3 regions of the Endozoicomonas sp. genome follow, and region 2 is predicted to be linked to each of the others. Evidence: riboswitches for the same ligand, from Rfam matches in the RefSeq annotation. Region 2 holds a riboswitch; each other region holds the start of a gene.
The links. Region 2 has a riboswitch for thiamine pyrophosphate ahead of thiD (bifunctional hydroxymethylpyrimidine kinase/phosphomethylpyrimidine kinase). Riboswitches for the same ligand answer to the same signal wherever they lie in the genome.

Region 1 (6,952 bases), 1.4 Mb from region 2:
GGGTCAAAATAGCCTCGGTATAGCTCTTCCGAGGCAGGGGCAAAGAATAAATATTCAGTCACCTTTGGATTTTCCAGCATCTCAAGGATGTCAGGAAAGTCACTGCTCTTGATCAGAGAAATGGTAAAACCGTCAGTGAGTGTGACGGCATTGCCGCGCTTAAATGAACTGAATGAAGACATCTTTGGCTCAGTTGAATTTGGAAATGGCCTCACAGTACACGGACTGACCATTTGCACAAGCCTTTTCTGATCAGTTTTTTATAGGGATAAACACCGCGCATTATTTCGAAATATCCAATCCAATCATTTTTTGATTCATTGATAGAATATAAAACCCTTCGCCCCGGGTCTGTCTGGCGTTGGGAGTCTATCCTGTGAGCAAAAATGAGAACAAATCTTTCAGCCTTTGCCCGCTATCGTGGCGAACTTCGTGAATTACTTTATCTGGCTGGGCCTATTATGGGGGCTCAGTTGGCAACCACTGGTATGACATTTGTCGACACCAGTATGGCCGGACAATATTCAGCTATGGATCTTGCGGCCATTGCCCTGGGCTCAAGTATCTGGATGCCGGTCTACCTGTTAATCCGTGGTATTTTAATGGCCATTACACCAACGGTTGCCCACCTGTATGGTGCACGTCAGACCGGTGAAATTGGTGGTCAGGTACGTCAGGGGCTGTGGATTGCTCTACTAATGAGTCTTCTGGCCCTTGGTTTTATTTACAAATCCGATGCTGTACTTCAATGGTTGCAAGTTGAGCCTGAGATGGCTGCCAAAACGCTCGAGTATCTAAAAGCACTGGCCTGGGGTATTCCTGCGATCTGTTTGTTCCAGGCGCTTACCTGCTACTGCGAAGGAATGGGGAAAACCAAGCCCAGTATGGTATTCAGTTTCATTGCGCTGGCCCTGAATATTCCGCTGAACTATGTACTGATTTATGGAAAGTTCGGGTTCCCTGAGCTTGGCGGTGTTGGTTGCGGTTATGCGACAGCCGTTTGTTTCTGGGTCATGTTCCTGATGATGGCGGGTTACACCATGCTGGGTCAGCAGCATCGTAAGATTGGTTTGTTTGACCATTGGGACTTGCCCAGCCTGAGCATTATTTCCAGTCAGCTAAAGCTGGGGGTGCCTATTGGTCTGGCCATCTTCTTTGAAGCCAGTATTTTCTCGGTGGTGGCACTGCTGATTGGTAAATTAGGTGCAATCGTGGTGGCGGGGCATCAGATTGCCCTTAACTTTACCTCACTGGCCTTTATGGTGCCGATGAGCCTGGCGATGGGGCTGACCATTCGTGTCGGGCAGGCATTGGGGGCTGGTAAAACCGAGCAGGCTGCATACTCAAGCTATGCGGGCATTGCAACGACGCTGGTCAGCGCAACAGTGAGTGCTTCCGTCATGTTGTTCCTGCCAGGTGTGGTGACCTCGATCTATACACAGAATTCAGAGGTCGCCATTCTGGCTGCCCAGCTTTTGGTTTATGCGGCACTGTTCCAATATGCTGATGGTATACAGATCGCAGCGAACGGTGCATTGCGTGGCTATAAAGACACCCGTGTGCCTATGGCAATGATCCTGTTCGCCTGCTGGGGAGTGGCATTACCTTTAGGCTATATCCTGGGGCTGACCGACTGGATTGTTGAGCCAATGGGGCCTCATGGCTTATGGATTGGTCTGGTGACTGCTTTGACCATAGGCGCTTTCCTTTTGACCCTGCGTCTGCGTGCCATCATTCGCCGGAATCGGATGCTGGCCTCTGAAATCGTGCCGATGCCCGCCTGACCCTGAGATCAGGTGTCTATTGTGAGAGAGGGCTGCGCTCTTCTATAATGCAGCCCTTTCCTGAAATCTGTATTAGGTTCTGTTGACATAAGGTTCCAAACTCAGTGGTTCGTAAAGCCGTATTCCACAAGGCGAGCTGGTGAAGGTGTAGTGGTTCTACATCAAACCAGTTCAACGAAGCTGGAAGACGGCTTTACGAGCCACCCTTTGGGCTCAAGCCAGAATGCCTCTGCCGTTGTTGCAACGACTTGAAAGACGGCGAGTATTCCTGCGTCTTTGCGCCTAGTCAGAAGCATTCTGGCTTGAGCTGAGAAAGGAAACTTATGTCAACAGAACCTAAAGGAAATTCCTTTCTGGTCTGCGTTTCAGGCCAGGTTACATCGTCGCTGTGCGAGTGAACTCATGAGTAAAACGAAAGTACTGACAGGTATTACGACAACTGGAACACCACACCTGGGTAACTACGTGGGGGCTATCAAGCCTGCGATTGAGGAAAGCTGGCGTGACGATATTGCTTCGTACTATTTTCTGGCTGACTATCACGCCTTGATCAAAGGTCGTGACCCTAAGCGCATCCACCAGTCTACGCTGGAGATTGCGGCTACCTGGCTGGCACTGGGTCTGGATACAGATCGTGTGACCTTCTATCGTCAGTCAGACATTCCGGAAATTGCCGAGCTGAACTGGATTCTTGGCTGTATGACCGCCAAAGGCCTGATGAACCGTGCTCATGCTTATAAGGCAGCGGTTCAGGCCAATGAAGAAGCCGGTGAGCAGGATCCGGACAAGGGGGTGACGATGGGACTCTTCTGCTATCCGGTGCTGATGGCGGCAGATATTCTCATGTTCAATGCCCATAAAGTGCCGGTGGGGCGTGATCAGGTTCAGCATATTGAGATGGCCCGGGATATTGCTGGACGCATGAATCACCATTACAAGACCCGGTTTGCTTTGCCTGAGGCGGTTGTTGGTGAAAGCACTGCAGTTCTTAACGGTCTTGATGGTCGTAAGATGAGCAAGAGCTACGATAATACGATTCCGCTTTTTGTGCCTGAAAAGAAACTGCTCAAGCTGATTCGCAAGATCAAAACCAACTCATTGGAGCCGGGTGAACCAAAAGATCCGGATACCTGTACTCTTTTCCAGATCTACTCTGCATTTGCCGATGCCACTCAGATTGAGGTGAAACGTCAGCAATATGCCGATGGTGCTGGTTGGGGAGATCTGAAAAATGAGCTGTTTGAGTTCTTGAATGAGCGCTTGAAAGATCCGCGTGAACGTTACAATGCATTGATCGAAGATCCGGCATTTATCGAAAAAGAGCTGCTTAAAGGGGCTGAAAAGGCCCGGGCTGAAGCCGCACCTTTCCTGACGTCTATTCGTCAAGCCGTAGGCCTCAAGCCGCTCGCATAAAATTCTGCAGTCGCCTTTAAGTTCGGCTTTCCTTTGGGAAAGCCGACAATAATAATGATAGGCATCATCGCTCGACTGGATACCCCATGAACACATCAAAGTTAGTTGCCATTCTGCTGAGTGCGCTCGTGCTGTCGGCCTGTAGCCATCTGGATGGTCTCCTTAAAGACAAGGTTCAGCAAAAGGTGGAATTTGATTTGACCCGCCTGGATGCCGATGGTCTGTATGGCCCAGCTGATGGCAAACGGTCCCTGAGTTATGAGTTCTGTATTCCTGCACATGTGAATACCGCACGGCAGGTGATGTCCATTGACCCAACCGCAATTGTCTACAAAGAATCCCCTGGACGTTTACAGTGTGGTAAGGAACAGTATCTGGTGGTTGGTGATACATATCAGGCCAATTACCTAGTGACCCTGAAAAAGCTGGTTGAACTGCAGTATGTCACCCGGATTCAAGAGGCATTTTTTGAGTAAACATAACCGAAGAATCAGCTATCGATAAGAATGAACCCAAGAGATAAAGCTCCGGCCCCTCAATCATCAGGCGTTCTGATACGTAACCCAGTGGTTCGATGGGTCTTTAAAGCCTGTGCCCTGCTTTGTGTTGTACTGGGATTTATCGGTGTTTTCCTGCCGCTGTTGCCCACTACGCCCTTTCTGTTGCTGGCGGCGTTTTTCAGTTTACGGTCATCTCCAGCCATTCACTCCTGGCTATTGAATCACCAGGTGCTGGGTCCCCCTTTGCGCCAGTATCTTGATGAACGCAGTATTTCCAGAAAGGTTTATATCCGCGCGGTTGCTTTTCTCTGGCTGACCATGAGCATCTCAATCTGGATTGTAAAATTGGTATGGGTTAAATACTTGCTTGTGGCTATAGCTGTCAGCGTGACGATGTATCTGACAAGGTTGCAGAGAAGGGGGGCCAGAGAGCACTCCTCCTGACGGCTGGCAGAAGGCAAAAAGCACTCTATAATTTTGCGTTAAGGTCTGCCTGACTCATTACTTATTAATGGTTTCTGGTGGACTCCAGTGGCGCAGGGTGCCTGTTTGATCAGTAAGCTTTCAGGCTGAGATTATACCTGTTGAACCTGAACCGGTTAGTACCGGCGTAGGAACTGCCATAAAGCTACCGCTTATTCTATAGACATTCTGGAGAGGTGCTTTGCCTCTACGTTATGTTCACAGCATAGGTGGTGCTGTCCTCTTCGGGCCTTTATGCGTCACGTTATTCGATGACTTCTATCTGTCGTGAGGATTAACGCATGACTGCAACGCCTCGGCTTTCCATGCTTCTCAACTGGTATGCCAACCCCTATCACACCCCTGTTTTTATGGCTCACCATCTGGGTTTTTATAAAGAAGAAGGGCTTGCTCCCGCCATTATGGAAACCACTGATCCTTCAGATGTAACCGACTTGATCGGTCAGAACAAAGTGGATATTGCATTGAAAGCGATGATTCATACTTATGCGGCCAGAGCCAAGGGCTATAAGGTTGTTTCTGTGGGCACGCTGTTTCATGAGCCCCCAACGGGCCTTATTTTTCTAAAGTCCAGTGGCATTAAGGGGTTTGATGATATCCGGGGAAAAAGAATCGGCTATATCGGTCGGTTTGGAAAAATCATCATTGATGACCTGGCCCGTAGGGCAAATATAGAGCCTGATGCCTATGAAACGGTTCGTGTTGGTATGAATATTACCGATGCCATTATTCAGAATAAGGTGGATGCTGGCATGGGGATTGGCTGCTTTCAACAGGTGGAGCTGGAGCAGGTCAGTGGCCAGGAGACGGGCATGTTGCGGGTGGATGAACTTGCCGGACTCGGGTGTTGCTGCTTCTGTTCAATTCTTTTCCTGGTGAATGAGGCCTACCTGGAGAACAACCAGGAGAATGTGAGACGGTTTATTAGAGCGACTCTAAGAGGGACTCAGTGGACGCTCGAAAATCCCGAAAAAGCGTATGAGCTACTTTGTGAGCAGATTCCGAGATTGAGAACGGATACCTTCAGGAAAATTTATATCAGTTGCCTTCCCTATTTCTCCCGTGACCTGATTAATGTGGACAGAGATTGGGAGAAAGTTGGTCTTTACGCTCAGCAGCTTGGTATTACGGATGAAACCATGGATTGCCACAGCTGTTATACCAATGAATTTTTACCTGACCGTCCTCACTCTACTTTTGAGCCTTTGGATGGGGCTTACATTTCTGAGCAGCTTAAAGCCTCATAGAGCAATTAAACTTATAACGAGTTTCAAGTAAATAGAAGTCTGGTTCTGTCCAGACTTCCTGATCCTGTTTTATAAAACCACCTGGCTCAAACGACATTTGAATTACACTTTACGCATTGTTAGCCTGATTTTCACCGGTGGTGATATGAGTAAGCAGATTCTCGTTTTAGGCAGTATTAATGTTGATCACGTTCTGAGGGTTGATTGTTTTCCAAAACCAGGCCAAACCATTACAGGCTCATCTTATACCGTTATGGCTGGAGGCAAAGGTGCTAATCAGGCCGTAGCCTGTGCCCGCCTCGGTGGGAACACGCACATGATGGCGGCTATTGGTCAGGACGACCTGGGGCGGGAAATAGTACAGCAACTCAGTGATGAGGGCGTTGATACAACTGCTATTACAGAAGTTGTGGATATGGATACCGGAGTTGCGCTGATTTTCGTTAATACCAAAGGCGAAAATATCATTGGTATTTCTGCTGGAGCTAATGGCTGCCTGAGAGAAGAGCATATTGAGCAGAACCAGAGCCTGATCGCTGATGCAGACTATCTGCTCTTGCAGCAGGAGGTTCCTGAACCGGTCATTCTACAGGCTGCTCATGTTGCCCGGAAAAACAATACGAAAGTTGTCTTGAATCCCGCACCTGCCAGAGAGTTTTCCAAGGATTACTTACTGGCTGTGGATTTGATTACTCCCAATCAGACGGAAGCGGAAATTATTACCGGCATCAAAGTTTCTGATGAGCCGTCTGCAAGACAGGCTGCTGGGATATTGCATGAGCAAGGTATTACTGACGTAGCGATCACCATGGGGCAGATTGGAGCCTATGTATCGTCAATGAGCTCAGGCCATCCTAAAGGTCTGATTGTTCGCGGGTTTCCTGTTAAGGCGGTTGATACAACGGCTGCCGGTGATACATTTAATGGCGCGTTGCTGGTGGCTCTGGCAGAAGGAAAGTCTCTGGAAGATGCTGCCCTTTTTGCCAATGCCAGTGCAGGCCTGTCTGTAATGAGTGCTGGATCTCAGTCGTCTATTCCCTATCGTTTTCAAGTTGAAGAATTTATTCATTGTGACCAGGAAATTGCGGATGCTGCTGAAGTCTCACGCAAATCATGATTCATGTATTTCTTTGATTTAAAAGACTAATACGGATACTCTGGAATCCTCTCGTTTATCAAATGCGAAGACGGTGGTTGTAAACTTTTAAAGCTCTTATCTGGTTATAAAGGATCCAGCTTTGTTATTGGCTGGAAGAAGGTGCAGTATGCAAAATCAGCTCGACCAATTAAAAAATATGACCAAGGTTGTGGCCGATACCGGTGATATCGAAGCCATCCGTCGATACCAGCCGGTTGATGCGACGACCAATCCTTCACTGATTTTAAAAGCTGCTCAGCTACCAGCGTATAAAGCGCTTGTTGATGAAGCCATTGCCTTTGGCCGCAATGGTTCAAAAGATAAAGCACAAAGTGCCCGTTATGCCTGTGACTGGTTGACTGTTGGTATTGGCAAGGAGATCCAGCA
Region 2 (6,952 bases):
AGAATGGCAAACCGGTTTCCGCCCATGGTCTGGGCCATATCCAGCCAGCCCTGATGGGTATGGCGCAAACCGTCATAACAGCAGGTGGCCACGGGAAAAAAGATCACCAGAATCGTCATCACCACTTTGGAGGTCAGGCCGTAACCAAACCAGAGCATCAATATTGGTGCGAGAGCAAATACCGGAATGGCCTGAGTGATGAGCAGAGGTGGTAAGAGCCAGGGCCTTAACGCGGTGAAATAGACGAGAATCAAAGCGAGAATAATGCCCAGCAGAACGCCAAGCAGCAGTCCCAGCAACATTTCACTGAGGGTAACCAGCGTGTGTTCCCATAACAGGCTGGCATTCTCAACCATGCTGTTGGCCACTTCCAGCGGATCGGGAAGGATGTAGGCTGGCATATCAAAAGCAATCAACAGAGCGTGCCAGAGAACCAGGAGGCCAATAAGAACAATGAAGGGTTTGATGGAGTCTTTCATTTTTTATTGCCCCTCTGCTTTATCATCAAACGACTCATGACGTAAACGATCCAGCAGTTTGCCCTGTAATGACATCAGGTCATTATTAGCCAGTGAACGGGGTGTCTTTCCTGGTGGAGTAATAGCATCCGTCAGACGAGCAGGTTGTCCCTGCAGGTGATAAACCTCATGACCAAGGCGCAGAGCCTCCAGAGGATCGTGGGTTATTAACAGCACAGTGCGGTTCTGTAGAAGCTCACAGGCAAGGTCCTGTAAGTTGAGACGGGTGATGGCATCCAGCGCACCGAATGGTTCGTCCATTAATACCAGTGGCCGGTTTTCCATCAGCGTTCGGGCCAATGCTACCCGCTGGCGCTGACCTCCGGAGAGGTTCTGGGGCAGAGTGTGCGCTTTTTCTGTGAGGCCAACCTTTTCCAGAATCGACATGGCCTGGTCCTGAACCTCAGCGGATAAGACTGGACGCCCCCTTAACATATCGACCAGATTGCGGCGCAGACGCTGTCCCAGCGTGATGTTTTCAAGTACCGAAAACCAGGGCAGCAGAAGATCCTGCTGTGCCATCCAGGCAATCCGATGATTAACCGAAAGACCGTCCTGACAAGCAACCTTTCCCGTTGTTTCTCCCGCAGGCAGGCCGGCAATCAAACGCAGCAAGCTGGTTTTACCCACTCCGCTGCCGCCCAGAAGGCAGGTCCACTGGCCCCCCTTAAGGGTCAGGTTAAGATCTTCAAAAACACAGTGGTTTCCAAATCTAAGACTGGCATTGCGAATAATCACATCAAACATCGTTAAATCGCTTCCCGCTTCCCGCTTCCCGCTTCCCGCTTCCCGCTTCCCGCTTCCCGCTTCCCGCTTCCCGCTTCCCGCTTCCCGCTTCCCGCTTCCCGCTTCCCGCTTCCCGCTTCCCGCTTCCCGCTTCCCGGATGCATGTACTTCAAGGGCATCGGGTGACAGGGAGTGGGCTGTGACTATTTACCACGTTCGGTAAAAGTGATGGACCGGGCCATGGCCTGAACCAATGCTCAGATTGTCAGCATGGGCAATCGCACCGGCAATGTATTCTTTGGCAGACCTGACGGCATCCATCAAAGGATAATCCCTGGCCAGCAAAGCGGTTACTGCAGACGACAATGTACAGCCTGTGCCGTGGGTGTTTCGGGTTTCAACCCATGGGGATTCGAGCTTGTGCAGTGTCTTACCGTCATGGAACAGGTCGACAGCTTTGTTGTTGCCACTGTCTGAGGATAGGTGGCCACCTTTCAGTAATACTGCGCTGGCTCCCAGATCCATCAATGGATCAATCATGGCGATCATGGCTTCCAGTGACTCCGGGCGGGGACAATTCAGGAGAACCGCTGCTTCCGGCAGGTTTGGCGTAATGAGTGTTGCTTTCGGTATCAGCTTGCGACGCAGGTTATCAATGGCCGCTTCCTGCAGCAGTACATCACCGCTGGTGGCCACCATGACCGGGTCTACCACCAGATATTTCAGCGGGTAATCACTGGCAGCGCGGGCAACCGTATCAATCACTTCAGGCTGGCTCAGCATGCCAACCTTGGCGGCGGAAATGTTCAGATCGGAAAAGACAGAATCCAGCTGCTCACGGACAAAGGCGGGTGATACGTCAAAAATACCCTGAACACCCAGAGTGTTCTGTGCGGTCAGCGCAGTGATCACACTGCAGCCATAGGCACCAAGGGCTGAGAAGGTTTTCAGATCTGCCTGAATTCCGGCACCACCGCCACTGTCAGAACCGGCAATGGTCAATGCGATTGGTGTAGAAGACATAAGCTCGCGCCTCTCCACAAGAGAAACTCCATCAGTACATCATTAGGACTGGCGGGAAAAGAGGGCGGGGCGTTGGGTTAACTCTGTGTCCTGTCGAGAATATTGCTCCGTGCCGGGGCAATCAGATGCGTCGAATAACAGGCTTGCACGATTGTTAGTACATCAGGGTTTTATCAGCTCTCAGGCCCGTCGGTTTCCTACGCCAGCATTATCTGGTTCAGGTTCTATGGGTGTATCTCAGTTCTGCCTTTCATTATTGGGACGGCAGAACACCCCAACCAACACCGGCCGAGTCTATGGGGTTTGCCATAAGCTGTCCAGTGAGTTGGATGAATTGACGCTTATTAAATAAGTGTTATGTTATAACGTGTTGATTCTGTGAAGGTGGGAATGTGTTATGAAAAAAGGTATTCACCCGGAATACAGAAAAGTTGCTTTCCACGACTTGGGAGCGGATAAGTTCATGATTGTCCGGTCAACGGTACAGACCGATCGAACGGTGGATATTGGCGGTCAGACATATCCCTATATGACGCTGGATGTTTCTTCTTATTCTCATCCCTTCTATACCGGAAAACAGAAGGCTTCCACTCAGGATGGCCGCGTTGCCCAGTTCAATAAGCGTTTTGGGAACCTAGGTCTCAAAAGGAGCAAGTAAAGTGCAAAAAGTCGCAGCAGTGACTGCGCCGTTCAGGGGAGGGCAAAGAAGAAAAATAAGACCTATTGGCAACAGAGCTCGGCATCGACTTGATGCCGGGTATTCGATGCAGAATATTCAAGGAAAGGGGCTATCCGGCCCTGCGGATTAACCAGAAATACAGCGGATAGGGCAGGCGACGCAGAATCCCCAGGATGGCGGCGAAAATGCGAGGGAATCGAATTTCGAACTGTCGCTCCTTCATTCCTTTGACGATGACTTCCGCAGCTTTATCCACCTCCATCAGAAAAGGCATTGGGAATCGGTTCTTGTTGGTAAGTGGGGTTTTCACAAAACCCGGGTTGATCACTTTGATAGCAATACCGACCTCAGACAGCTCCGTATTGAGAGATTCTGCCATATTGATTAACGCCGCCTTGGTTGCCCCATAGCCTGCGGCTCTGGGTAAGCCTCGATAGCCTGCCAGAGAGGCATTAATGGCGATGGTTCCTTTTCCCTGCTTTTTCATACTGGTGATCAGTGGCTCAAGGCAATGGCATACGCCCATCAGGTTCAGTTCCACCTGCTGACGCACGGCGCTGCTGGTAAACTCAGTTGCGGGAGTCGAAATATAGGTTCCGGCATTTAAAATCGCCTGATCAATACAACCATGAGTTTCAATGATCTTGTTTACCGTCTCAGTCACTGCGGTTTGATCAGTAACATCCAGAGGGTAAGGAATAATCCTGCCTTTCAGCTCAGTTGATTGATTTGCCAGAGCCTCCAGCCGTTCCTCACTTCGTGCACTGGCCGCTACGATCATCCCTTCCCGGGCCATCGCAATTGTCACCGCTTCACCAATGCCCTGGCTGGCTCCGGTAATCCAGACGACTGGAGGATTAGAAGGCGCTATATCCTGGTTAGAGCTCATATTTACGTTGCCTTTTTATTGTTGCTCTTTGACGGCTTTCTCTGGCCCGGATTTTTCAAAAGCGACGGTCAACGTACCCAGCTTTATCCCCCACTTACTCATGGTGGCAACATTCAGCAGTACGCCATCTTCCTGAAGGAACATCCAGTCATCAAAGGTAACAACCCACTCCCGGCCATTGATGGGTAGGCGCATCTGGTATTTGAAGTTAAAGGCATTGCCAGCACTTCGGCCAATGGCACGGCCAACGATATCTCCGGCGGTTCCCTGGTAGTGTCCATCGCCAATAATTTTGATGCTCCAGATGCGGTTCGACTCAGTGCCGTCTGAGTAGATGAAATCCTCATTCAATGTCAGCACACCGTCTTTTACTTCACCGTTCATGAGAACTTTAAAGCGCTTTTGAACATTACCAAACCGATCCTGGAACATGCCCCAGGCGACGGTTTCTCCAGCAAAGTATTCTTCAATTTTCAGGTTCGGCTCATTGCCGGCATAATCTTCGATATTCATGGTAGAGCACCCCGTCAGCATAAACAGTAAGCTCAGGAGCCACACTCGTCCTGACCTCCATTCCTTTGTTGTTCTTAACGAGACAGACATGATGTTTCCTCATGCTCAGTGGACATAGGTTTGGTGAGTTTGTAGAGGCAGACATCAATACTCTTGAATTGAAAACCGGTAGCGCAGTAATCCAGGTAAAACTGCCACATCCGTTTAAATCGCTCATCAAATCCGAGCTTTTCGATGGTGGGCCAGGCCGCCAGGAAATGCCGTTTCCACTCACCCAGGGTTTTTGCATAATCGAGACCAAATGAGAACGTATTGGCAATAGCTAACCCAGGTTTGCTGGTTTGCTCTTTCATCACTTTATCGCTGGGCAGCATGCCACCGGGGAAGATGTAACGCTGAATAAAGTCAACACCACTGCGATACTCTTCAAAGCGGGAGTCATCAATCAGGATGGCCTGAATCACTGCAGAGCCACCGGGTTTCAGGCTGTTGTAGATTTTTTCAAAATACACTGGCCAGTGCTCTTCACCAACAGCCTCGATCATTTCTATGGAAACGATATGGTCAAACTGCTCATGGATATCCCGGTAATCCGTAAGACTGAACTGGTGGGACTGGTTATCAGACTCCTGTTGTGCATAGGCGAGCTGTTCTTTTGACAGTGTGATCCCGTGGTAAGCGCCTTGATGTCTCTGGTTCAGTGTTCTGGCAAAGCCCCCCCAGCCACAACCAACCTCAAGAACGGAATTCCCCGGGCGGATCTCAAGCCAGTCGATAATGGTGTTGTATTTATTGCTCTGTGCCGTTTCCAGATCTTCATGCTCATCCAGGTAAAGTGCACTTGAATAGGTCATGGATGGGTCAAGCCATAGCGTATAAAAGTCATTGCCCAGGTCATAATGAGCGGCAATATTACGGCGACTGCCGGAGCGGCTGTTACGACGCATCTTGTGCAGGATTCGATTAACCAGGTTGCTGAGCCAGTTAGATGCCATCAAGTCCTGCAGGTTGTCCTCGTTGACCATGGCCCAGTCGGTCAGTGCTCTCAGATCGGGAGTACTCCAGTCGCCATTGATGTAGGACTCTGACCAGCCCAATAACCCTTGACTGCTTTGTTGGATCAAACCCATAGGGTTATGGATCTGAAAACAGGGGATTGGGGTGCCTGACTTGAATTGCCCGACCATAATGCGCTCATTGCCATCAATGCGCAGCTCAATTCTACTAACCCCAGACTTTACTAATCGCTTTTCCAGCCAGGAAAGGACCTTTCTCAATGCAGGGAACAGTGGTTTCGTAGTTATTTCCGTGGAACTGGTTGAGTTCATGTATTTTTCTCCCTGTTCGCTGCATTTTTTCCTTTCGCTATAGGCATTTCTGCGCGGCTATGGCTGAAAAAGAAATGTCTAGGCGTGTGTGTGTAAATCGATATGCCCTTAAGCCAGAGACGTAAGGCTTCCCAGTGAATAGCTGCCATGACTTTTATGGTTTGCAGTGGCAAAAGCATGGTTTGTTTTACGATAAAACGATCGGTAATGGTTTGTCGCAGCCCTTTGAACACCGCAGTAAACAGCTTACCGCTTGAATCATTCAAGTTAATGCCAAGAGTGACACTCTCTTCTGGTGGCTGTATTCGGAAATGGTAATAGCAGTCCATTGGAAAGAAAGGGGAAACATGCAGTGCTTTGTCTGCCTGTTGCTGAACGATCTGCTTTTTATGTTCCAGGGGGCGGGTATCGTTCGGTTGGTCTTCACGCTTGACAGCCGCAACATAGGAATGCCTTTCTCCAAAGGTATTGCTGACTTCATAGACGATGGCTGTCAGCTGTTTATCTCGATAGCAAAAGTAGACCGCCAATGGATTAAAGGTGTAGCCAAACATCCTAGGGTAACACAGCAGGCTGACGTTGTCCGGTGTTTGAATATTATGTTGGTCAAGTAACTGATTGATCTGTTCCCGCAACGGCGTATCGGACCCATCGCCATGGTCACAGGGATAGAAAGACACCACGTTAAAACGGTTGACGGAAAATAACGTTAACTGCTTGTCCAGCGTATGAATGCCATCCAGATCCAGCAACCAGGAAGCAACCCGATAAGAGAAACGATGCTTTTTCGGCTTGAACCGATGATGCATCAATTCGCCAGCGTATATAGCAGAACCAGAGAAAGACTCCATTCTCAAGATTCCTGCGTTTGAGGTCGAGAGAGGGGCTGTTGAGAGTCCGCAACGCCTGAGCCAAAAAAGCTTCGTCCAAACAGGTCTGGCCGATGAAGTCGGTCATTTTCTCCCTTAACCTGCCAGGGCCGGCGAATGCCTCCAAGGCTTTCCGCTACAGCAAGACCGGACTGAAGCCCATCTTCGTGAAAGCCATAGCCCATCCAGGCACCGCAATACCAGGTTCTGTTTCTGCCCTGCAGTTCCCAGATTCTCTCCTGAGCTTCAATGGCATCACGGTCAAATACCGGATGATCATAAAGATAACAGCCATGAATCTGGTCAGTGGAAGGCTCCTGCTCAGGATTCAGAGTGACAAACAGTGGAGGACCTTCCAGATGCTGCAGGTTATTCATCCAGTAAGTAACCGCAGGGCCATGTTCATG
Region 3 (6,952 bases), 1.5 Mb from region 2:
TAGCCATCTCAGGGCAGACCGGCTCAAAGAGAAAGAAGTTATCGAGAGTGTTAACACAAAAAGATGAACGTTTGTGTCCCCCGTTGTAGCGTACTTTATGGCCTAAAAGGCAAGAGCTGATTCCCAGTGTGATCTGCTTTTCAGGCTCAGGTATGGAAACGATAGCCACTTGTTATTCTCCACTTTACGTTAGAAGTACAGTACTAACGAATATCGCCAGTTACCAGCAGTTCCTTTGTCTGTCAGTCGCTGAAGTCAGGCATTACTGTACAGTCCCCCTGAAGCATAAGTGACATGTTCATTAACGCATCTTCACTTATAACTGCCTATACGGTAAGACTTTTTCATTGGATTGGTTTATCTGTTTTCTGGGAAGATTTCATTGGTTCAAAATAAATGAATTCAATGGTCAGTTTTTTCCGGTTTAAGGAATTCAGGCCTTATTTATAATGTAGTTATTGTTTATCAGGCAGAGTGTGTTGGAGTAAATATGGGCAGGTTAGTGAAAGGGGTATGGCGGGACGAGTGGTATGATACTGAAGCCAGTAACGGTGAGTTTATCCGTGAAGATGCCGGGTTTCGTGGCTGGATCAAAAATGAGCCATCTGCCCGGTTTCAGCCGGAATCAGGGAGGTATCATCTTTATGTATCCCTGGCCTGCCCTTGGGCTCACCGAACATTGATTTTCAGGGAGTTGAAAGATCTGGCAACACATATTGAGGTTACTGTTGTATCCCCGGATATGCTTTCAGAAGGTTGGGAAATGAGTTCGCCAGATCTTCTCTTTGGGTTTACCCGAATGCATCAGGTCTACACTCAGGCCAAGCCCGATTATACCGGGCGGGTCACGGTACCAGTGCTGTGGGATAAAAAACACAATACTATTGTCAGTAATGAGTCCTCTGAAATTATCAGAATGTTTAATTCCGAGTTTAATGAGCTTACCGGGAATCGTGATGATTATTATCCAGAACAGCTCAGGAATGATATTGAACACTGGAATAATATTGTTTATGAGAACATTAATAACGGAGTTTATCGCTGTGGCTTTGCAACCAGCCAGATGGCCTACGAGAAAGCGTTTGATAATCTGTTTTCAGCACTGGATCGGGTAGATGCTCATCTGACAAAAAATCGGTATCTTGCAGGTGTTAAAATTACCGAGGCTGATTGGCGACTCTTTACAACGCTGGTTCGCTTCGATGCCGTTTATGTCGGTCATTTTAAGTGCAATAAAAAACGCATTGCAGACTATTTAAATCTTCAGGGGTATTTAAAAGAGCTTTATCAGGTTTCGGGTGTTAGAGAAATAACAGATTTTGATCACATAAAACGACACTACTATTACAGTCATACTGGGGTAAATCCGACCCAGATAATTCCCAAAGGGCCTGATTTGGATTTGGATAGTGCTCATTTTAGAGACAGAATTTGATATTGAGCGCTGACTTTAAGAGTTGATATAAATGCCTTACTTTTTTAGGGGTTAAGGGTACTGCATTTTTAGGTTAAGGCTTTAGTTTTTATAAAGGGAACTTTTGGCAGTCCGGATACACTAATATTTTGTAGCTAGACTTTACGGCCCTAGATACAAATACACGTCCTTATTGGAAGGGGGCTTTTTAAAAGGTCCTTTTCCAAGGTTCTCAATCCCTAATGACGTTGCTCCATGTTTTAATCATCTGATGACTCTTAATATCACTGTATTCCTGTCTTTAGTAAATAGTGTTTATTGAGAAAAAAACGAAAAAAATCAATTAATTATTTTGTTCTAGTGTCTGCATAGAGAGAACTTTTTGGATCGTTTAATTGTCCAATTGTTCAGAGACATTTCTGGAGATGTTTATACCGTGTTGATTGTTACAGATACGCCTCGCCTGATACTTCGCACCTGGCAGCTACAAGATGCAGATGCCTACTCTGCTCTATTAGGAGAAACACCTTCAAGCCATCCTGATGTTATGGCAAAGGAACCGGGCAGTCTGGCAGAAACTGAACTATGGCGGTATCAGGCTGAGCTCGACAAATGGGGCTGGTCTCGCTGGGCTGTTGTCTTCAAAGAAAACAATCAGTTAATAGGTTATTGTGGTTTTTCACCTTACGGTAAACATATCGAAATGAGCTGGCGTTTCCTCCCAGAGTATCGTGGCAGAGGCTTAGTGCTTGAGGCCGTTGAGGCTGTCACTCAATTTGGGTTTATCCAGCTGGGTATTGATGAGATTATTTCTTATACAACTCCGAATAATGAGTTTGCTCAAGGAGTGATGCAGCAGCTTGGAATGACGCTCGATCGTTTTGAAGGCTGGAGTACTTGTACAGTCGCAAGATATCGTATTCAATCCCCTGCATGACGCTATCCATTGCACTTTATCACAATATAACAATCCCTTCTTATCCCTACTTGATGACCTGCCCATTTTCAAGGCAGTTTTTAGATACTGATAATGCCTTTCCCTTTATGTGTGAACAGATAGCAAATATCTGAAAAGTATTTTTATTGGCAGTACAATTCTGATGCTTGGCATCAAAAAATATTTTCCAACTTTCAATCATCCATTGCCTTTTTTGTAACTTCATGGTCAATACTTCCAAAGAAACACTGTACCGCTGGGAACAGCAAATTATCATCTGTCTAAGATCCATGGATCACGATAATGATGATGACTCTCATGACTTTTCTCATTTTCAGCGAGTCTGGAAAACTGCACAGCAGATAATGGATCAGGAGCAGGTAGTTGTGAATCGACTGGTAGTTCTCGCTGCCTGCTATTTTCACGATATTGTGGTTTTGCCAAAAGATCATCCTGAGCGGTCCAGGGCGTCTTCGCTCGCTGCGATAAAAACCAGAACCTGTCTTGAGGATATGGGGTTCCCTTGTGAATTAATTGATAACGTATGTCACTCAGTGGAAAGTCACAGCTATTCTGCTGGCATTGTGCCCGAAACTATCGAAGCAAAAGTTGTACAGGATGCTGATCGGATGGAGGCTCTTGGTGCAATTGGTTTAGCCCGGGTTTTTTATACATCGGGTCTCCTGCGGCGAAAGATGTTTGATCCTGAGGACCCTCTAGCCGAACATCGAGCGCTTGATGATCGTGAATATGCTCTGGATCATTTTCAGGTAAAACTGCTGAAGTTGTCAGAAACTATGCAAACAAATGCCGGACGCAGGATGGCAGAGCGGAATTCTGATTACCTTAGAGAATACATGGGCAAGTTACTAAAAGAACTGAATGGTGATTATTCCTGAAAAGGGGGATTGGTACTATTTTTCCAGGGGGGGCACCCTTATAATCCTTGCATCTTGTCGGAGTGCGTATAGCTGAGATCGCTGCATTTTATCGGAGTTATTTGCAGCAAATCCGTTGAACCTGCCCAGGATAATACCTGCGAAGGGAACAAGAAAAGAGAATAGAGATCGATATCGTTTTGTTGGATGGTCGATCACTCTTTAGGTCAACAATGCATCAGTAATGCCTGATATTATTGCCCTTCTTTTACTCTTTTTTTCTAAAGCAACACCGGCAAGCCATACACATAATAATAGATAAGGGATATACATGGCTTGTAACTCTCACCGTCAGAATGTTCAGACGAATGCCCCAATTTCTGACAGTCAATCGCTTCTGGCAGAAGCTTGTCGTCCATTTCCTGCTTCAAGAAAAATTTACCTCGCCGGCAGTCGCCATAATATTCGTGTAGGCCTGCGAGAAATAACGATTGGGCAGAGGAATGGGGAGTTCAGTAAGTTGGCAACTGAATCTGCCGTTCGGGTTTATGACACATCTGGTCCTTATACTGATCCAGAATACACTCTGGATCTGCTGCAGGGGCTGCAGCCTATCCGTTCAGAATGGATACTGGGGCGTGAAGACTCAGAAGAGCAAAGTGCCCATTCTTCAAAGTACGCATTGCGACGAAAACAAGATATTCAGGTTGAGCCGTTGCGTTTTCAGTCGCCTGTTTCTGTCAGGTGTGCCCTTCCCGGAAGAAATGTAACTCAGCTCCACTATGCAAGGAAGGGAATCATCACACCAGAGATGGAATATATAGCGATCAGGGAAAACATGGGGCGCCCAGAAGTATCGAAGATAACTCCGGACTTTGTTCGTCAGGAGGTCGCATCAGGCCGTGCTGTTATACCCGCTAACATTAATCATCCCGAAACGGAGCCAATGATCATCGGTCGTAACTTTCTGGTAAAGGTCAATGCCAATATTGGTAATTCTCCAGTGACGTCCACCATTGAGGAAGAGGTTGAAAAGTTGCTCTGGGCAACGCGCTGGGGTGCCGATACGGTGATGGATCTTTCTACAGGTAAGAATATCCATGAAACCCGGGAGTGGATTTTAAGAAACTCTCCGGTACCGATTGGTACAGTGCCTATTTATCAAACACTGGAGAAAGTAAATGGCAAGGTAGAGGATCTTAACTGGGAGGTGATGAAAGACACATTGATTGAGCAGGCAGAGCAGGGGGTCGATTACTTTACGATTCACGCAGGAACATTGAGAGATCATGTAAAACTAACGGCTGATCGTTTGACCGGTATTGTGTCCAGGGGAGGTGGAATACTCGGGCAGTGGTGTGAGATTCATGACCGGGAAAACTTTTTGTATGAGCATTTCGATGAGATTTGCGAAATATGCAAAGCATACGACATTACTCTTTCATTGGGGGATGGACTTCGTCCGGGGTCTGTTGCTGACGCCAATGATGCTGCACAGTTTGCTGAACTGAAAACGTTAGGTGAACTTACCAGGAAAGCCTGGGAGCATGATGTGCAGGTGATGATTGAAGGACCGGGTCATGTTCCGATGCACCTGATTCAGGAAAATATGGATAAACAGCTTGAGTATTGTAATGAGGCTCCTTTCTACACACTGGGTCCTCTAACAACAGATATTGCTCCTGGCTATGACCACATTACTTCCGGGATTGGTGCGGCGATGATCGGCTGGTTTGGCTGTGCGATGCTCTGTTATGTGACGCCAAAAGAGCATCTTGGTCTACCCAATCGTGAGGATGTTAAGCAGGGGCTGATTGCTTACAAAATTGCTGCTCATGCGGCAGATGTCGCGAAAGGTCATCCGGGAGCCCAGCTAAGAGATGATGCACTTTCCCGTGCCCGTTTTGAGTTTCGCTGGGAGGACCAGTTTAACCTGGCCCTGGACCCGGATACTGCGAAAGCCTACCACGATGAAACCCTTCCTCAGGACAGCGCCAAAGATGCGGGCTTCTGTTCAATGTGTGGACCAAACTTCTGCCCAATGCGCATGACACATGACGTGCGTGAGTTGGAAGGACCTTCAGCCAGCCATGAACCTTTAGCTGATCAAAAGTCTCCAGTGGTAGAAAGCACCTCCTGAATCCTGTCTATCAGCTGCCGGGTCTGGGCAATATCACCCAGTGTTATTCTCAGGCCTTTGCGCCCAGCCTGGTCAGGCTTGGGGCGAACAAGGATGCCATGGCTGCGCAGGTGCTGTTCGATGACATCAGGGTTATCCGGAAATGCCCAGATGAAATTGGCTGCGCTGGGCCAAAAGGGGATGCCCTGTTGATCAAGGAACTGCTCAAACAACGGTTTTGATTCTTCCATGACTTCCCGGACGTACTGATGGGTATACTCCGGGTGGTCTAAGGCAGCACTGATGGCAACGGCTGCAAACTGGTTAACATCATAAGGGCCACGAATATTCAGCAGTGCGCTGATATTGTCAGGGTGGCTGATCACGTAGCCCAGCCGAATGGAAGGCAGGCCCCAGGTTTTAGAGAATGTGCGGGTGATCAGAATATTGGAGTATTCCATAACCACATCAGCAACAGTTGCCTGAGAATATTCAAAGTAGCATTCATCAACCAGCAGGGCGGTATCCGGTGCGGATCTGGCAATGGTCAGAATATCTTCACGACTGATTTGGGTGCCGCTGGGGTTGTTCGGGTTTGCGATGACAATCAACCGGGTTTTTGGTGTGATGGCGGCCAATACTGCGTTAACTGGGAAGCCTGTTTCACGCGTATAATCAGGTTCAATAATGTTCAGCCTTTCAATATTCGCGCACTGATGGTACATGGCGAAGGTTGGACCGGGGATGATGATTTCATCATCTTCTGTGCAGGCAGCACGGATAATAATGTCAATCCCCTGGTCAGAGCCATTGGTGATCATTACCTGGGGTTCATTGATGCCTGCGTAGTCTGCAATTTTTCGGGACAGGTCACCATAGGATGGATAAACCTGCAGGCGATCATCATTGATATAGTTAATGAGTGCCTGTTTAACATGTTCACTGACAGGCCGTGTTCTTTCATTGAAATCCAAAAGCAGATGGTGATGAGGGTCTCTGCCTTCAAGTGGCGGAGTGTAGGCGCTCATCCGTGTGATGTGGGACTTGAAAATACTCATCTGTTGTTTCCCTGATCCATCTGTTTTTGTCAGTGTCTGGAGAAGATGCAGTATAGAGCAGAGCTCTTGGGAGAAGCTATCAGAAAGGCGCTGGGTCCGCTAAATGTTCTACCCTGATATACTATTCAGCTTCCTGACAGGTCTGTGGAACTCCTATAAATGGAAAAGGTATTAGAACTTCTGGCTGACGGCGGTTTCCACTCAGGTGAAGAGCTGGGTAGTGTGTCGGGTATCAGTCGCGCAGCAATCTGGAAAAAGCTGAAAGTGCTTGAAGAGCTTGGTCTTCAGATTGACTCAGTCAAAGGCAGGGGGTACAGGCTACACCCTGGGGTTGAGCTGCTTGATAATGAACGTATTCTCAAAGCTTTAGATCCCGCTGTCAGAGAGGCGGTTATCGTCCATACCTGTCTGAAAACCGCATCGACCAATGATCTGGTCAGAGAGATTCCTGTTACCAGCCCCTTAATAAAAGGGGTGTGTCTGGCAGAGTACCAGACCAGCGGGCGTGGTCGCCGGGGCCGATCCTGGGATAACCCATTTGGCTCT

Region 1: it holds a riboswitch for thiamine pyrophosphate, as region 2 does, so the genes downstream of both, ACOCLE_RS23730 (ABC transporter substrate-binding protein) here and thiD (bifunctional hydroxymethylpyrimidine kinase/phosphomethylpyrimidine kinase) in region 2, are expected to answer to the same signal.
Region 3: it holds a riboswitch for thiamine pyrophosphate, as region 2 does, so the genes downstream of both, thiC (phosphomethylpyrimidine synthase ThiC) here and thiD (bifunctional hydroxymethylpyrimidine kinase/phosphomethylpyrimidine kinase) in region 2, are expected to answer to the same signal.

The regions. Positions count from the first base shown of each region.
Region 1 covers NZ_OZ239981.1:5,334,611-5,341,562, forward strand. The annotation lists gene ACOCLE_RS23705 (GNAT family N-acetyltransferase) at 1-182, opposite strand, end outside; gene ACOCLE_RS23710 (MATE family efflux transporter) at 387-1,784, shown strand; gene ACOCLE_RS23715 (tryptophan--tRNA ligase) at 2,187-3,197, shown strand; gene ACOCLE_RS23720 (hypothetical protein) at 3,284-3,673, shown strand; gene ACOCLE_RS23725 (YbaN family protein) at 3,704-4,141, shown strand; TPP riboswitch at 4,225-4,332, shown strand; gene ACOCLE_RS23730 (ABC transporter substrate-binding protein) at 4,462-5,427, shown strand; gene rbsK (ribokinase) at 5,573-6,544, shown strand; gene tal (transaldolase) at 6,693-6,952, shown strand, end outside.
Region 2 covers NZ_OZ239981.1:3,890,171-3,897,122, reverse strand. The annotation lists gene ACOCLE_RS17590 (ABC transporter permease) at 1-479, opposite strand, end outside; gene ACOCLE_RS17585 (ABC transporter ATP-binding protein) at 483-1,265, opposite strand; gene thiD (bifunctional hydroxymethylpyrimidine kinase/phosphomethylpyrimidine kinase) at 1,452-2,267, opposite strand; TPP riboswitch at 2,445-2,554, opposite strand; gene ACOCLE_RS17575 (type B 50S ribosomal protein L31) at 2,665-2,925, shown strand; gene ACOCLE_RS17570 (SDR family NAD(P)-dependent oxidoreductase) at 3,056-3,835, opposite strand; gene ACOCLE_RS17565 (DUF3833 domain-containing protein) at 3,851-4,348, opposite strand; gene ACOCLE_RS17560 (class I SAM-dependent methyltransferase) at 4,423-5,676, opposite strand; gene ACOCLE_RS17555 (DUF1365 domain-containing protein) at 5,673-6,527, opposite strand; gene ACOCLE_RS17550 (NAD(P)/FAD-dependent oxidoreductase) at 6,530-6,952, opposite strand, start outside.
Region 3 covers NZ_OZ239981.1:5,344,376-5,351,327, forward strand. The annotation lists gene ACOCLE_RS23755 (YbgA family protein) at 1-169, opposite strand, end outside; gene ACOCLE_RS23760 (glutathione S-transferase family protein) at 491-1,435, shown strand; gene ACOCLE_RS23765 (GNAT family N-acetyltransferase) at 1,797-2,351, shown strand; gene ACOCLE_RS23770 (hypothetical protein) at 2,398-2,577, opposite strand; gene ACOCLE_RS23775 (phosphohydrolase) at 2,642-3,250, shown strand; TPP riboswitch at 3,299-3,415, shown strand; gene thiC (phosphomethylpyrimidine synthase ThiC) at 3,561-5,369, shown strand; gene ACOCLE_RS23785 (pyridoxal phosphate-dependent aminotransferase) at 5,336-6,406, opposite strand; gene birA (bifunctional biotin--[acetyl-CoA-carboxylase] ligase/biotin operon repressor BirA) at 6,566-6,952, shown strand, end outside.